3 regions of the Streptomyces sp. NPDC053541 genome follow, and region 1 is predicted to be linked to each of the others. Evidence: riboswitches for the same ligand, from Rfam matches in the RefSeq annotation. Region 1 holds a riboswitch; each other region holds the start of a gene.
What was found. Region 1 has a riboswitch for thiamine pyrophosphate ahead of thiC (phosphomethylpyrimidine synthase ThiC). Riboswitches for the same ligand answer to the same signal wherever they lie in the genome.
Positions count from the first base shown of each region.

Region 1 (5,298 bases):
GTCCCGCGTGCGCCCGTCCGGATACAGCGTCACCGTGCGCTGCTCGCAGCCCTCGTCGAACTCGGGCGCCGCCCCGTCCGGGTACGTCCACCGCGTCTCCCGGTGCCGCAGCAGCCGGTCGCCGTCGAGCAGTCGCAGGTCGAGGCGGCGACAGCGGCGGCCCTGTTCGTCGTACGCCCACACGCCCGCGAAGTGCTCCCGCCAGGAGGTCAGCCGCACCTCCAGCGGCAGCCCCGCGCGCCGGTACACCGCGACGTACGGCAACCCGGCCGCGTCCCGGTCCGCCGCCGCCCGCGCGGTCAGCGGCCGCCACAGGCTCCGCGTCCCCAGGTCCCAGCCCTCGCCGTACGCCACCTCGACGCCGCCCGAGCCCTCGCCACGCTCCACCGTCGAACCCACCCCTGCCTCCGATTCGTACCCGTGTACGAGGAGACCGTAGCGGCGTTCCGAGAGCGCGGCCCGGGAACGGCGAGGCTCCGGAACCGGCGAAGCCTCGGGAAGGCGAAGCCTCAGGAACGGCGAAGCCTCAGGAACGGCGAGGCTCCGGCACGGCGGAGCCTCGCCTCCCCCTTGCCTCAGTCCGCCAGCGGCAGGTAGACCCGGTTGCCGGCGGCGGCGAACTCGGCCGACTTCTCGGCCATGCCCGCCTCGATCTCCTCCGCCTTCAGGTCGCCGCCGTGCTCACGGCGGATGTCCTGGGAGATCTTCATCGAGCAGAACTTCGGCCCGCACATGGAGCAGAAGTGCGCCGTCTTCGCGGGCTCCGCCGGCAGCGTCTCGTCGTGGAACTCACGGGCCGTCACCGGGTCCATGGCCAGGTTGAACTGGTCCTCCCAGCGGAACTCGAAGCGCGCGTCGGACAGCGCGTCGTCCCACTCCTGCGCGCCCGGGTGGCCCTTGGCCAGGTCCGCCGCGTGGGCCGCGATCTTGTAGGTGATCACGCCGGTCTTGACGTCGTCCTTGTTCGGCAGGCCCAGGTGCTCCTTGGGCGTGACGTAGCAGAGCATCGCCGTGCCCCACCAGGCGATCATCGCCGCGCCGATGCCCGAGGTGATGTGGTCGTACGCCGGGGCGACGTCCGTGGTCAGCGGGCCGAGCGTGTAGAACGGCGCCTCCTCGCAGATCTCCTGCTGGAGGTCGATGTTCTCCTTGATCTTGTGCATCGGGACGTGGCCCGGGCCCTCGATCATCGTCTGCACGTTGTGGCGCTTGGCGATGGTGTTCAGCTCGCCCAGCGTCTTCAGCTCCGCGAACTGCGCCGCGTCGTTGGCGTCCGCGATCGAGCCGGGCCGCAGGCCGTCGCCGAGCGAGTACGTGACGTCGTAGGCCGCGAGGATCTCGCAGAGCTCCTCGAAGTGCGTGTAGAGGAAGTTCTCCTTGTGGTGCGCGAGGCACCACGCGGCCATGATCGAGCCGCCGCGCGAGACGATGCCGGTCTTGCGGCGGGCGGTCAGCGGCACGTACGGCAGCAGCACGCCGGCGTGCACCGTCATGTAGTCGACGCCCTGCTCGGCCTGCTCGATGACCGTGTCCTTGTAGATCTCCCAGGTCAGCTCCTCGGCCTTGCCGTCGACCTTCTCCAGGGCCTGGTAGAGCGGCACGGTGCCGATCGGCACGGGGGAGTTGCGCAGCACCCACTCGCGCGTGGTGTGGATGTTGCGGCCGGTGGACAGGTCCATGACCGTGTCGGCGCCCCAGGTGGTCGCCCAGGTCATCTTCTCCACCTCCTCCTCGATGGAGGAGGTGACCGCGGAGTTGCCGATGTTGGCGTTGACCTTCACCAGGAACCGCTTGCCGATGATCATCGGCTCGATCTCCGGGTGGTTGACGTTCGCCGGCAGCACCGCGCGGCCCGCCGCGATCTCTTCCCGTACGACCTCGGGGGAGACGTTCTCACGGATCGCGACGTACTCCATCTCCGGGGTGATCTCGCCCCGGCGGGCGTACGCGAGCTGCGTCACGGCCTGGCCGTCGCGGCCTCGGCGGGGCAGCCGCGGGCGGCCGGGGAAGACGGCGTCGAGGTTCTTCAGCCCGCCGCCGCGCGGCGAGGTGTGCTTGATGCCGTCGTCCTCGGGCCGGACCGGACGGCCCGGGTACTCCTCGGTGTCCCCGCGCGCGATGATCCAGTTCTCGCGCAGCGGCGGCAGACCCCGCCTGACGTCCGTCTCGACGGTCGGGTCGGTGTACGGGCCGGACGTGTCGTAGAGCGTCACGTCCTTGCCGTTGGTGAGGTGCACCTGCCGGACGGGCACCCGGATGTCGGGGCGGGAGCCCTCGACGTATCCCTTGTGCCAGCCCGGCGTGCGCTCGCCCTGGCCGTCGTTCCGGCCGTCGTTCTGGTCGGAGGCAGGCGTGTGTGCATCCTGAATGGTCATGAGACCGATCTCCCTACGCCGGCATTACCCGGTAACAGGTTCGGCGGTCGGCGCAGCTGATCGTCAGCGCCCTCTCAGCCCGGTGCTCCGAGCTCCCGCGTGTGCAAAGGCGTCACCACGCTAGCGTCATCCCTGGCGTGCTGAACAGTGGGGGTATCGACGTTCTTGCGATGATCGGGCGGTGACTTCCTCCGAGCAGACCCCCGCACCGCACGGCGGCCACGAGCCCGGCCATGGGCACTCCCATGCGCACGGCCACGGTCCGGCCGCGCCCGTATCCCGGCATCTGCGCAAGGTCATCGCGGCCGTCCTGATCCCGTTCGCCACCGCCGTCGTGGTCGGTCTCGTCGTCCTGTGGCCGGGCGGCGCACCCGCGCACGAGCGCACCGGCGTCGGCTTCGACCGGCAGACCGAGCAGGGCAAGGTGGTCGCCGTCGAGCGCGTCGACTGCAAGGACGTGAACGCCGCGCAGGTCCCGCCGACCGGCGACACCTCCACCCCGCAGGGGCGCGAGGCGGTCAACGGGCAGCAGGGGCAGTGCGAGAAGGCCACCGTCGAGGTCACCACCGGCCCGCACAAGGGCCGCACCTTCGTGGAGGTCGTGCAGCCGGACGCGCCCCGCCAACTCGACGAGGGACAGGGCGTGGTGGTCGCCTACGCCCCCGACGCCCCGCGCGACCTGCAGTACTCGGTGACCGACGTGAACCGGAAGGTGCCGATCGCGGTGCTCGCCGGCATCTTCGCGCTCGCCGTGGTGGTCGTGGGGCGGATGCGCGGTGTGATGGCCCTGATCGCGCTCGCCATCAGCTTCCTGGTGCTGACCCTGTTCATCCTGCCGGCGATCCTCGAGGGCTCGAATCCGCTGGTCGTGGCCGTCGTCGGGTCGAGCGCCATCATGCTGATCGCGCTCTACATGTGCCACGGCCTGTCGGCCCGCACCTCGGTGGCGGTGCTCGGCACGCTCGTGTCCCTGTTGTTGATCGGTCTGCTCGGCTCGTTCTTCGTCGGCTGGGCCTCGCTCAGCGGCAACACCGACGACAACACCGGTCTCATCCACGGGCTCTACCCAGAGATCGACATGTCCGGTCTGCTGCTCGCCGGGATCATCATCGGCTCGCTCGGCGTGCTCGACGACGTGACCGTCACCCAGACCTCCGCGGTCTGGGAACTCCACCAGGCCGACCCGGAGATGGGACCGCGGCGGCTCTACCGGGCCGCGATCCGGATCGGCCGCGACCACATCGCCTCGGTGGTGAACACCCTGGTCCTCGCCTACGCCGGCGCCGCCCTGCCGCTGCTCCTGCTCTTCTCCATCGCGCAGAGCAGCGTCGGCACGGTCGCCAACAGCGAGTTGGTCGCGGAGGAGATCGTCCGCACCCTGGTCGGCTCGATCGGCCTGGTCGCCTCCGTACCGATCACCACCGGCCTCGCCGCCCTGGTGGTCTCGGCGGACCGCCCGGGCACCGGCGCCCCGGCCGCCGCCCGTGGCGCCGGAGGCGGCGGCCGTCGCCGCCGCGCGAAGTGAGCGGGGCAGGGAGAGGGGTACGGGGTCGGGAGGGCGTACGGGTTGGACCGGCCTACGGGTTGGACGGGCGTACGGGCCGGGTGGGCGCTGACCCGTACGGGAGCGGGCATCGGGGCGCGCGCCGGAACATGCGCCGGGCGGGTGTGCCGCGGCGTGCGCCTGGGTACGTACGGGGTGTGAGCCGGAGGCGCCGGCTCCGCCGCCCCGTCCGTCAGCCCGCGTTCTCCTCGGCGAGGATCCGACCGAGCGCGGCCTCCAGGTTGTCCTCGAAGTCGCCCAGCGTGCGCTCCTGACCGAGCGGCACGAGCTTGTCCGTGCGGTCGAGGAAGGCGACCAGCGGCGGCGCGCTCGCGCGGAACAGCGCGCGGTCGCCGCCGACCTGGAGACGGATCATCACGTCGGACAGGCCCTCGGGGTCGGTGGGTGCGATGTGCACGTCCCCGTCCCCGCTCGGCCGGTTGATCCCGTCGAGCAGCAGTTCCCGGCCGAAGGCCCAGGTCACCGGCGCGTCTCCGGGAAGGTGGAACGTCATCCGCACCGCGTAGGGATCGCGGGTCTCGTATCGCAGTTCCACCGGGATCCTGAAGGAGAGCTCCTCGGAGACGAGGAAGCTCATCAAGACCTCGGCCTGAACCGTCTCTCGCATCATGTACCCCGCAGTAGATGAGCAGTTGTGTGAAACGCGCTGCTGAAAGCTGTGGTCGAAACGGCCAGGAATGATCCCCCATGGCCCTCTTGACGCAATCGTGCTGTAAGCGCTAGCAGATCACAAGGAGTGATTTTTCAGATACTGATAGAGAACGCGAGTGAACTGAAGAGCTTTCCGATCTCATTCTGTAGCCGCGCGATAGCGGGGAGCAACCGTTCTTCCTGGTGAAGCGGGAGTGAAATCGCCATCGCGGCCGCCGTGGAGCCCGCGGTGATGGGGATCGCGGCGCAGACTGTGCCGAGCGCATATTCCTGACGCTCCACCAGGGGCTCCATTCGCCCCATACCGCCCAAACGGTCCAAAAGGGCACGTCGATTACGCACCGTATACGGCGTGAGGGCTTCCACCGGGTGTCGGTCGAGGTGGTCTTGACGGCTCTTCAGATCCAGTTGACTGAGCAGGCACTGCCCGATCGCGTGCGCGTGACCGGTCTCCCGGAAGTCCGCCCACTCCTCCACGGCGGGCGCGGCCGGGGTGTCGGCGACGGCGACGAGCTCGATCTCGCCCTCGCGGTAGATCGCGAAGTAGACGGGCACGCCGATGGCGTCCCGCCAGTGCGCGAGAGAGTTCTCGATCTTGGTGCGACGATTCTGCACAACTCCGCCGCCGACCAGACGGCCGGCGGCGTCACCGAAGACGAACACACCCTTCTCGCGGCGCAGATAGCCCTCGTGCGTCAGGGTGCGGAG
Region 1 covers NZ_JBITXM010000004.1:471,793-477,090, reverse strand. Annotated here, with positions in the region: gene ACIGW2_RS12760 (DUF4241 domain-containing protein) at 1-399, opposite strand, end outside; gene thiC (phosphomethylpyrimidine synthase ThiC) at 576-2,375, opposite strand; TPP riboswitch at 2,369-2,484, opposite strand; gene ACIGW2_RS12750 (YibE/F family protein) at 2,557-3,900, shown strand; gene ACIGW2_RS12745 (SsgA family sporulation/cell division regulator) at 4,112-4,546, opposite strand; gene ACIGW2_RS12740 (IclR family transcriptional regulator) at 4,684-5,298, opposite strand, start outside.

Region 2 (5,298 bases), on a different contig from region 1:
CGGTCGTGCTGATGGCCGCCCTGGACGCGGACGCGGGGGCGGAGGTCGTCACCCTGCCGCTGCTGCTCATCGGGCTCGGCATGGGCGCGCTGGCGTCCCAGCTGGGGTCGGTCACCGTCTCCGCCGTCCCCGACGAGGAGAGCGCCCAGGTCGGCGGTCTGCAGAACTCCGTCACCAACCTCGGTGCCTCCATCGGCACGGCGCTCGCCGGGTCGATCATGATCGCCGTGCTCACGTCGTCGTTCCTGACGAGCGTCGACCAGAACCCGGCGATCCCCGCCGAGGTGAAGAGCCGGGCCTCCGTGGAGCTCCAGAGCGGCATCCCGTTCCTCTCGGACGCCCAGCTCACCGAAGCACTGGACGAGGCGGGCGCCGACCCCGCGGTCGCGGACGCCGCCCTCGACGCGAACGCCGCCGCCCGTCTCGACGGCCTGCGCGCGGCCCTCGCCATCCTCGCCGGCGCGTCCGTCGTGGCGCTCTTCTTCACCTCCCGGATCCCCCGGACCCAGCCCGGCCGGTCACGGCCGTGACCGCCGGCCGCCTTCGGCGCCGGCACACCGCCCGCGGTCTGCGACACTGGTAGGACCATGCCCAAGCCCGGAGAACTCACTTTCGTCGCCCCGCGCGGAGCCAAGCAGCCCCCGCGGCACCTCGCCGACCTCTCGCCCGCCGAGCGCAAGGAGGCGGTCGCCGCGATCGGCGAGAAGCCGTTTCGCGCCAAGCAGCTGTCCACCCACTACTTCGCGCGCTACGCGCACGACCCGGCGGAGTGGACCGACATCCCCGCCGCGTCGCGCGAGAAGCTGGCCGGGGAGCTGCTGCCCGATCTGATGTCGGTGGTGCGGCACATCTCGTGCGACGACGACACCACCCGCAAGACGCTGTGGCGGCTGCACGACGGCACCCTCGTGGAGTCGGTGCTGATGCGCTATCCGGACCGGGTGACGATGTGCATCTCGTCGCAGGCCGGCTGCGGCATGAACTGCCCGTTCTGCGCCACCGGGCAGGCCGGTCTGGACCGGAACCTGTCGACGGCCGAGATCGTGCACCAGATCGTCGACGGGATGCGCGCGCTGCGCGACGGCGAGGTGCCGGGCGGCCCGGCGCGCCTGTCGAACATCGTGTTCATGGGGATGGGCGAGCCGCTGGCGAACTACAAGCGGGTCGTCGGCGCGATCCGCCGGCTCACCGACCCGGAGCCGGACGGCCTCGGCCTGTCGCAGCGCGGGATCACGGTCTCGACGGTCGGTCTGGTGCCGGCGATGCTGCGCTTCGCCGACGAGGGCTTCAAGTGCCGGCTCGCGGTCTCGCTGCACGCGCCGGACGACGAGCTGCGCGACACCCTGGTGCCGGTGAACACCCGCTGGAAGGTGCGGGAGGTGCTGGACGCCGCCTGGGAGTACGCGGAGAAGTCGGGCCGCCGGGTGTCCATCGAGTACGCGCTCATCCGGGACATCAACGACCAGGCGTGGCGGGGCGACCTGCTGGGCCGGCTGCTGAAGGGGAAGCGGGTGCACGTGAACCTGATCCCGCTGAACCCGACGCCCGGCTCGAAGTGGACGGCGTCCCGTCCGGAGGACGAGAAGGCCTTCGTCGAGGCGATCGCCGCCCACGGCGTGCCGGTCACCGTGCGTGACACGCGCGGTCAGGAGATCGACGGCGCCTGTGGACAGCTGGCCGCCGCCGAGCGCTGACCTTGTACTCTGAGCTCGAACACATCTTCATATTCCGACAGGGGAGCGCCACAGCGCTGAGAGTGCGGTGACCGGCCTGTCGACACGCACCGGCTTGTCGACGAGCACGAAGACCGCAGACCCTCTGAACCTCGCCCAGGTCATTCTGGGTAGGAAGTTCGGTCGTAACTCGAGCTGTTGCGCCCTGCCCGCGCCCGGTCCCGCCGGACGCGGGCAGGGCCGCGTCTCTTCCTGGCACCACCAGGAGGACATTCACGTGAACACCCAGAAGGCAGCCGCCGCCGCGCTCGTCGCGGCGCTCGGCGTCGCCACCCTCGCCGCCTGCGGCACCGACGACGTGCGGGACGCGGCCGGCAAGACCGACCGGCCGATGCCGAAGACGGTGACGCTGGTCAGCCACGACTCCTTCAACGCCTCCAAGGAGGTGCTGGCGGAGTTCACCCGCCAGACCGGCCTCACGGTCAAGGTCCTCAAGAGCGGCGACGCCGGCGAGGCCGTCAACAAGGAGATCCTCACCAAGGGCTCCCCGCAGGGCGACGTCTTCTTCGGCGTGGACAACACGCTGCTGTCCCGCGCCCTCGACAACGGCATCTTCGTCCCGTACGAGGCCCACGGCCTGGACCGGGTCCCGGCCGCGCTCCAGCTCGACAAGGAGCACCGGGTCACCCCGATCGACTCCGGCGACATCTGCGTCAACTACGACAAGCAGTACTTCGCCGACAAGAAGCTGGCGCCGCCGCAGAGCTTCGACGACCTCGCGAAGCCGGCGTACAAGAACCTGCTCGTCACCGAGAACCCGGAGCGCTCCTCCCCGGGCCTCGGCTTCCTGCTCGGCACGGCCGCGAAGTACGGCGACGCCGGGTGGCAGGACTACTGGAAGAAGCTCAAGGCCAACGGCGTGAAGACGGTCGACAGCTGGGAGCTCGCCTACAACCAGGAGTTCTCCGGCTCGGCCGGCGGCAAGAAGGCCAAGGGCGACCGCCCGCTCGTCGTGTCCTACGCCTCCTCCCCGCCGGTCGAGGTGCTGTACGCGGAGCCCCAGCCGAAGGTCGCGCCGACCGGCGTGTCCACCGGCACCTGCTTCCGGCAGACCGAGTTCGCGGGCCTGCTCAACGGGGCGAAGAACCCCGAGGGCGGCAAGAAGCTGATCGACTTCCTCCTCTCGAAGAAGTTCCAGGACGACATGCCGCTGCAGATGTTCGTCAACCCGGTGACGAACGACGCGACGCTCCCCGAGCTGTTCACGAAGCACGGCGTGGTGATCGACAAGCCCGAGACCATGGAGCCGAAGAAGATCGCCGAGAACCGTGACCAGTGGATCCAGCAGTGGACCTCGCTCGTCCTGAAGTAGTCGCCCGCCGTACGCGCCGGAGCGGCGCGGCGGGGAGCGCGACGCGGCTCGGGCTGATGCTCCTGCCCGTCGCGTTCTTCGCCGTGTTCTTCGCCTGGCCCGTCGTCTCCATCGTGGAGCGCGGGCTCAGGCCGGACGGGCGGTGGGAGTTCGGGCGGTTCGGCGAGACGCTGGGCCGGCCGGAGATCCTCGACGTGCTGTGGTTCACGCTGTGGCAGGCACTCGCCTCCACGGCGCTCACCCTGCTCGTCGCCCTGCCCGGCGCGTACGTCTTCGCCCGCTTCGACTTCCCCGGCAAGCGGGTGCTGCGGGCCGTGGTCACGGTCCCGTTCGTGCTGCCGACGGTGATGGTCGGCACCGCGTTCCTGGCGCTCGTGGGGCGGCGCGGGCTGCTCGACGACTGGTGGGGGCTGCGGCTCGACACCGGGGTGTGGGCGATCCTCCTCGCGCACGTCTTCTTCAACTACGCGGTCGTCGTCCGCACCGTCGGCGGCCTCTGGTCGCAGCTCGACCCGCGCCAGGAGGAGGCCGCCCGGGTGCTCGGCGCCTCCCGGTGGCGCGCCTGGCGGACGGTGACGCTGCCCGCGCTCGGGCCGTCCGTGGCGGCCGCCGCGCTCATGGTGTTCCTGTTCACCGCGAGCTCCTTCGGCATCGTGCAGATCCTCGGCGGCCCCGCGTACTCCACCCTGGAGACCGAGATCTACCGGCAGACCGCCGACCGGCTCCAGCTGTCCACGGCCGCCGTGCTCACCCTGGTGCAGTTCGTCGCCGTCGGCGCGATCCTCGCCGTGCACGCCCGGACCGTACGGCGCCGGGAGACGGCGCTGCGCCTCGTCCCGGCCGAGCGCACCGCCCACCGCCCGCAGGGCCCCGGCCAGTGGGCGCTGCTCGGCGCGGTGCTGCTGTCCGTCGCGCTGCTGATCCTCGCGCCGCTCGGCGTCCTCGTGGAGCGCTCGCTCGCCACCCCCGACGGCTACGGCCTGGACTACTACCGGGCGCTCGGGCACGTCGACGAGGGCGGCACCTTCCTCGTGCCGCTCACCGACACCATCGTGAACTCGCTGCGGTACGCGCTGGCCGCGACCGGCATCGCCGTGCTGATCGGCGGGCTCGCGGCGGCGGCGCTCACCCGGCGGGCCGGCCGGCTGGTGCGCGGCTTCGACGCGCTGCTCATGCTGCCGCTCGGGGTGTCGGCGGTGACCGTCGGCTTCGGCTTCCTCATCACCCTCGACGAGCCGCCGCTCGACCTGCGGGCCTCCTGGATCCTCGTCCCGCTCGCCCAGGCGCTGGTCGGCGTGCCGTTCGTGGTGCGCACCATGCTGCCCGTGCTGCGGGCCGTCGACGAGCGGCTGCGGGAGGCGGCGGCCGTGCTCGGGGCCTCGCCCTGGCGGGCCTGGCGGGAGGTCGACCTGCCGCTGGTGCGGCGGGCGCTGCTGATCGCCGCCGGGTTCGCGTTCGCGGTGTCGCTCGGCGAGTTCGGGGCGACCGTGTTCATCGCGCGGCCCGACAACCCGACCCTGCCGGTCGCCGTGGCCCGCCTGCTCGGCCGGCCCGGCGAGCTCAACTACGGCCAGGCGATGGCCCTTTCGACGATTCTGATGGTGGTGTGCGCGGTGTCCCTGCTGCTGCTCGAACGGCTGCGCTCCGACCGGACCACGGGGGAGTTCTGATGCTGTCGCTGACCGGCGCGACCGTGCGCTTCGGGGACCGGGCGGTGCTCGACGCGGTGGACCTGGAGGTCGCCGAGCACGAGATCGTGTGCGTGCTCGGGCCGAGCGGCAGCGGCAAGTCGACGCTGCTGCGGGCGGTCGCCGGGCTCCAGCCGCTGGACGCCGGCCGGGTGCTGCTCGGCGGCGCCGACCAGGCGGGGGTGCCGGTGCACCGGCGCGGGCTGGGCCTGATGTTCCAGGACCACCAGCTGTTCCCGCAGCGGGACGTGGCCGGGAACGTGGCCTTCGGGCTGCGCATGCACGGCGTCCCGAAGGGCGAGCAGGGCGCGCGGGTCGCCGAGCTGCTCGACCTGGTCGGCCTGCCGGGCGCCGGGCGGCGGGCCGTGTCCGCGCTGTCCGGCGGCGAGCAGCAGCGCGTGGCGCTGGCCCGGGCGCTGGCGCCGCGGCCCCGGCTGCTGATGCTGGACGAGCCGCTCGGTCAGCTCGACCGCGGCCTGCGGGAGCGGCTCGTGGTGGAACTCCGGGCGCTGTTCGGGCGGTTGGGCACGACGGTGCTGGCCGTCACGCACGACCAGGGCGAGGC
Region 2 covers NZ_JBITXM010000002.1:608,129-613,426, forward strand. Annotated here, with positions in the region: gene ACIGW2_RS06825 (MFS transporter) at 1-530, shown strand, start outside; gene rlmN (23S rRNA (adenine(2503)-C(2))-methyltransferase RlmN) at 588-1,694, shown strand; TPP riboswitch at 1,724-1,868, shown strand; gene ACIGW2_RS06835 (thiamine ABC transporter substrate-binding protein) at 1,951-3,045, shown strand; gene ACIGW2_RS06840 (ABC transporter permease) at 3,102-4,715, shown strand; gene ACIGW2_RS06845 (ABC transporter ATP-binding protein) at 4,715-5,298, shown strand, end outside.
Region 2: it holds a riboswitch for thiamine pyrophosphate, as region 1 does, so the genes downstream of both, ACIGW2_RS06835 (thiamine ABC transporter substrate-binding protein) here and thiC (phosphomethylpyrimidine synthase ThiC) in region 1, are expected to answer to the same signal.

Region 3 (5,298 bases), on a different contig from region 1:
AGCACCGGTTCCAGGACGTCCAGGGCCGCCCGCGGGCGCAGCGCCCCGCGCTCGCGCAGCACGTCGCGCAGGGTGCAGCCGGCCACGTACTCCATCGCGAGATAGACGTACGCGCCGTCCGCGCCCTGGTCGAAGACGCCGACGACATTGGGGTGGGAGAGCCGCGCCACCGACTTGGCCTCGCGCATGAAGCGCTCCACGAAGGCCGCGTCGGTGGCGAGGTCGGGGTGCATCACCTTGAGCGCGAGCTCCCGGTCGAGCCGGGTGTCGACGGCCCGGTAGACCGTGGCCATCCCGCCGACGGCGATGCGCGCGTCGACGCGGTAGCGGCCGTCGAGCAGCCGCCCGACGAGGGGGTCCTGAAGGGTCGTGTCCACGGCGACGAGTCTACGAGCCGCCGCCCGCGGCCCCTCCCGTACGGCCCCGACTGCAGCGCACCTGTGACGCACCCCCGTCGGCGCGGCGCGGTCAGAACGCGGGGCGCTCCGGGTCGAGCCGGGCCAGGCCGTCCTGCGGCGAGGAGGCCTCCGCGAAGTGGCGGCGCGGGATGCGGCCCGCCCGGTGTGCCAGCCGGCCCGCCTCGACGGCGTGCTTCATGGCGGCGGCCATGAGGACCGGTTCCTGGGCGCGGGTGACCGCCGAGGCGAGCATGACCGCCGAGCAGCCCAGCTCCATCGCGAGCGCCGCGTCGGAGGCGGTGCCGGCGCCCGCGTCGAGGATCACCGGCACCCCGGCCCGCTCGGTGATCAGCTGGAAGTTGTGCGGGTTGCGGATGCCGAGGCCGGAGCCGATCGGCGAGCCGAGCGGCATGATCGCGGCGCAGCCCACGTCCTCCAGCTTGCGGGCGAGGACCGGGTCGTCGTTGGTGTACGGCAGGACCGTGAAGCCCTCGTCGACCAGGGTCTCCGCCGCGTCGAGCAGCTCCACGGGGTCCGGCAGCAGGGTCCGCTCGTCGGCGATGACCTCCAGCTTGACCCAGGCGGTGCCGAGCGCCTCGCGGGCGAGCCGCGCGGTCAGCACCGCCTCGCCGGCGGTGAAGCAGCCGGCCGTGTTGGGCAGCACCCGGATGCCGAGCTTCTGCAGGACCGAGAGCACCGAGCCGCGCACCCCGGGGTCCAGGCGGCGCATGGCGACGGTGGTGAGCTCCGTGCCGCTGGCGACCAGCGCGCGTTCGAGCACGTCGAGGCTGGGCGCCCCGCCGGTGCCCATGATCAGGCGGGAGGAGAAGTCGGTGCCGCCGAGGGCGAAGACGTCGTCGGACATCGTGCTCAGCCTCCCTGCACCGCGGTCAGCACCTCGACCCGGTCGCCGTCGGCGAGCGCCGTCGCGGCCCACTGGCTGCGCGGGACGACCGTCTCGTTGACGGCGGCGGCCACTCCGGAGGGGGCGGTGGTGAGGGTGGCGACCAGGGCGTCGAGGGCCAGGCCGGGGGAGAGCTCTCGCGGCTCTCCGTTCACGGACACGTTCATGCGTGCTCCAGGTGTACGGGGGAGAAGCGGCGGGCGGTGAAGGCGCGGGCCTCGTCCGGCAGCGCGCCGGTGGTCAGGGCCTCGGCCATGACGTCGCCGGTGACGGGGGTGAGCAGCACCCCGTTGCGGTAGTGGCCGGTGGCCAGCTGGAGGCCGGGCAGGGCGCTCGGGCCGAGCAGCGGCGCGTTGTCGGGGGAGCCGGGGCGCAGCCCGGCGCGGGTCTCGGTGAGCGGCAGCTCGGTGATGCCGGGGACCAGCTCGTGCGCGTCGCGCAGCAGCTCGTAGACCCCGCCGGCGGTCACCGTGGTGTCCCAGCCGAGCTCCTCGCTGGTGGCGCCGACGACCAGCTCGCCGTTCTCGCGCGGGACGAGGTAGACGTGGCTGCCGCGGACCACGGCCCGGACGGTCCGGGACAGGAAGGGCGCGTACGCGGGCGGCACCCGCAGCCGCAGCACCTGGCCCTTGACCGGACGCACCGGCGGCAGCACCTCGGACGGCACGCCGTCGAGCCGGCCGCTCAGGCTGCCGGCGGCCAGCACCACCTGGTCGGCGGCGATCCGGGTGCCGTCCGCGAGGACCGCGCCGGCCGCCCGGTCCCGGTGCACCGTGAGGCGCTCGGCGCGGGTCCGGCGCAGCGCCACCCCGGCCCGCTCGCAGGCCGTGACCAGCGCGTCGGCGAGCCGGCGCGGGTCGACCTGGTGGTCGCCGTCCACCCGCAGCCCGCCGCGCACGCCGGGGGCCAGCAGGGGCTCCAGGCGGCGGCAGTCGCGCCCGCTGAGCCACTCGGAGGCGAGCCCGCAGCGGGTCTGCAGGGCGTGCAGCTCGCGCAGGTGGGCCCGGTCGTCGGCGTCCAGGGCGACCGCGAGGGTGCCGCAGGCGCGGTAGCCGACCTCGTGCCCGGTGGCCTCGGCGAGCTCGGCGACGAAGGCCGGATAGCGGCGGGCGGAGGCGAGGTTGAGGCCGAGCAGGGTCTCCTCGCCGTAGTGGAGCTCCGTGACGGCGGCGAGCATCCCGGCCGCCACCCGGGCGGCGCCGCCGCCCGGTTCGGGGTCGGCCACGGCGACCCGCAGGCCGCGCTGGGCCGCCCGCCAGGCCGTGACCAGGCCGATGACGCCGCCCCCGACGACGAGGACGTCGTGCGTCTCGTCGACCGCGGACGTGCTGGATGTGCCGGATGAACCGGATGTACGCGACATGGGCGTCCAGCCCCTCCCTTCGCCGGCATGACCCGGATCAGGTTCGTACGGTCGGAGGCCGGCCAGCCTCCCTCTCAGCCCGGTGCGTCCGGGCTCCCGCGAGTGCTTCGTGCCCGCCAGACTAACGGCAGGGCGCGGACCCCCGCAGGGGCCCTCCCTTCCTGACGGTCCGTCAGGTGCGTAAGGTGGTCGGGTGAGCGAGCAGAAGCAGACACCGTCCTCGACCGAACGGCGCGTCGTGATCGCCGGCGCGGGAATGGCGGGCGTCCAGACCGCCGTCGCCCTGCGCGAACAGGGCTTCACCGGCCCCGTCACCCTCATCGGCGCCGAACCCCACCAGCCCTACGACCGGCCCCCGCTGTCCAAGGCCGTGCTGCTCGGCAAGGCCGAGGACTCCGCCTTCGACGTCGACTTCACCGCCCTCGACATCGACCTCCGGCTCGGCGTCGAGGTCACCGCCCTGCGCGCCGCCGACCACGAGGTCGACACCGAGCACGGCCCCGTGCCCTACGACGTCCTCGTCGTCGCCACCGGCGCCCACCCGCTCACCCTGCCCGGCTCCGAAGGCGTCCCCGGCGTCCACCTGCTGCGCACCCTCGACGACGCCGTCCGCCTCGGCCCCGTCCTGGAGCGCCGCCACGACGTCGTGGTCGTCGGCGCCGGCTGGATCGGCGCCGAGTTCGCCACCGCCGCCCGCGAGGCCGGCTGCGCCGTCACCGTCGTCGAGGCCGCCGACCGCCCCCTCGCCGGCGCCCTGCCCGCCGAGGTCACCGCCCCCATGCGCGCCTGGTACGCCGAGAGCGGCGCCGACCTGCTCACCGGCGCCCGCGTGGCCCATCTGGCCCCCGGCGAGGTGCGGCTCTCCGACGGGCGCGTCCTGCCCGCCGACGCCGTCGTCGTCGGCATCGGCGCCCGCCCCGCCACCGACTGGCTGACCGGCTCCGGCGCAGCCCTCGACCCCGGTGGCGCGCTCACCGCCGACGACCGGCTGCGCACCTCCCTGCCCGACGTGTACGCGGTCGGCGACTGCGCCTCCTTCCCCTCCGCCCGCTACGGCGAGCGGCTCCTCGTGCACCACTGGGACAACGCCCTCCAGGGCCCCCGCACCGTGGCCGCCGACATCCTCGGCGCCGCGCCCGAACCGTACGACCCCGTCCCGTACTTCTGGTCCGAGCAGTTCGGGCGCTTCGTCCAGTACGCCGGGCACCACGGCGCCGCCGACACCCTGCTGTGGCGCGGCGACCCCGCGGACGCGGCCTGGTCCGTGCTCTGGCTGCGCGAGGGGACCCCGGTCGCCCTGCTCGCCGTCGGCCGCCCCCGCGACCTGGCCCAGGGCCGCCGGCTGATCGAGCAGCGCGTCCCGGTCGACCCGGCGCGGGCCGCCGACCCCGCCGTACCCCTGAAGGCGGCGGTCCGATAGGGCTCGACTACCGGCTGTCAGTCCGGGATGGCAGGCTTGTCCCGTGACCGAGATTGACGCAAAGACCGATGCTCTCGTCCCCGACTGGCTCTACCTCCCGGACATCGCGGAGATGCTCGACGTCGAGGTGACGCGCGTGCGGCAGCTGGTGAAGGAGGGCCAGCTCATCGCCGTGCGCCGCGAGGTGCGCCCCGGCGAGAAGATCCTCCAGGTGCCGGCCGCCTTCATCCAGGGCGACAAGGTCGTCAAGGGCCTGGTCGGCACGCTGACGCTGCTGCGGGACGACGGCTTCACGGACGAGGAGATGCTGGAGTGGCTCTTCACCCCGGATCCCTCCCTGCCCGGCACCCCGGCGCAGGCGCTCAACGAGAACCGCGGCACGGAGGTGAAGCGCCGCGCGCAGGCGCTCGCGGTCTGACCCGTTAGGGTCCCCAGGCACGCACGCACCGAAGACACCACCAGCGGTGCCGGGCCGGCCGGCCCCACCGGCCGGCCCGGCACCGGCACCACCCGACGGGGGGAACCCAATGTCCACGCCTCGCGAGCGGCTCGCCGACGCCCGCCTCTACCTGTGCACCGACGCCCGTGGGCGCCAGGGCGACCTGCCCGAGTTCCTCGACGCGGTGCTCTCCTCCGGCGTCGACATCGTGCAGCTGCGCGACAAGGGCATGGAGGCGGCCGAGGAGCTGGAGCACCTCGCCGTGTTCGCCGAGGCCTGCCGCCGGCACGGCAAGCTCCTCGCCGTCAACGACCGGGCCGACGTCGCCCACGCCATCGGCTCCGACGTGCTGCACCTCGGCCAGGGCGACCTGCCGGTGCCCGCCGCCCGCGCGATCCTCGGCGCGGACGTCCTCATCGGGCGCTCCTGCCACGCCGAGGCCGAGGTCGACGCGGCCGCCGCCGAGCCCGGCGTGGACTACTTCTGCACCGGCCCCTGCTGGCCCACCCCCACCAAGCCCGGGCGGCACGCCCCCGGCCTCGGCCTGGTCCGGCACGCCGCCGGCCTCGCCCAGGACCGCCCCTGGTTCGCCATCGGCGGCATCGACGAGACCAACCTCGACGAGGTCCTGGACGCCGGCGCCCGCCGGATCGTCGTGGTCCGCGCGATCACCGAGGCCGCCGACCCGGCCGCCGCCGCGGCCGCCCTCGCCAAGCGAGTCCGCGAGCGCCTGGCCTGACCGGGCCGTTCCGGACGACCCGGCGTGTCCGGAAA
Region 3 covers NZ_JBITXM010000006.1:357,224-362,521, reverse strand. Annotated here, with positions in the region: gene pknB (Stk1 family PASTA domain-containing Ser/Thr kinase) at 1-377, opposite strand, end outside; gene ACIGW2_RS18085 (thiazole synthase) at 469-1,263, opposite strand; gene thiS (sulfur carrier protein ThiS) at 1,269-1,469, opposite strand; gene thiO (glycine oxidase ThiO) at 1,466-2,665, opposite strand; TPP riboswitch at 2,663-2,775, opposite strand; gene ACIGW2_RS18070 (FAD-dependent oxidoreductase) at 2,859-4,085, shown strand; gene ACIGW2_RS18065 (Rv2175c family DNA-binding protein) at 4,129-4,503, shown strand; gene thiE (thiamine phosphate synthase) at 4,613-5,263, shown strand.
Region 3: it holds a riboswitch for thiamine pyrophosphate, as region 1 does, so the genes downstream of both, thiO (glycine oxidase ThiO) here and thiC (phosphomethylpyrimidine synthase ThiC) in region 1, are expected to answer to the same signal.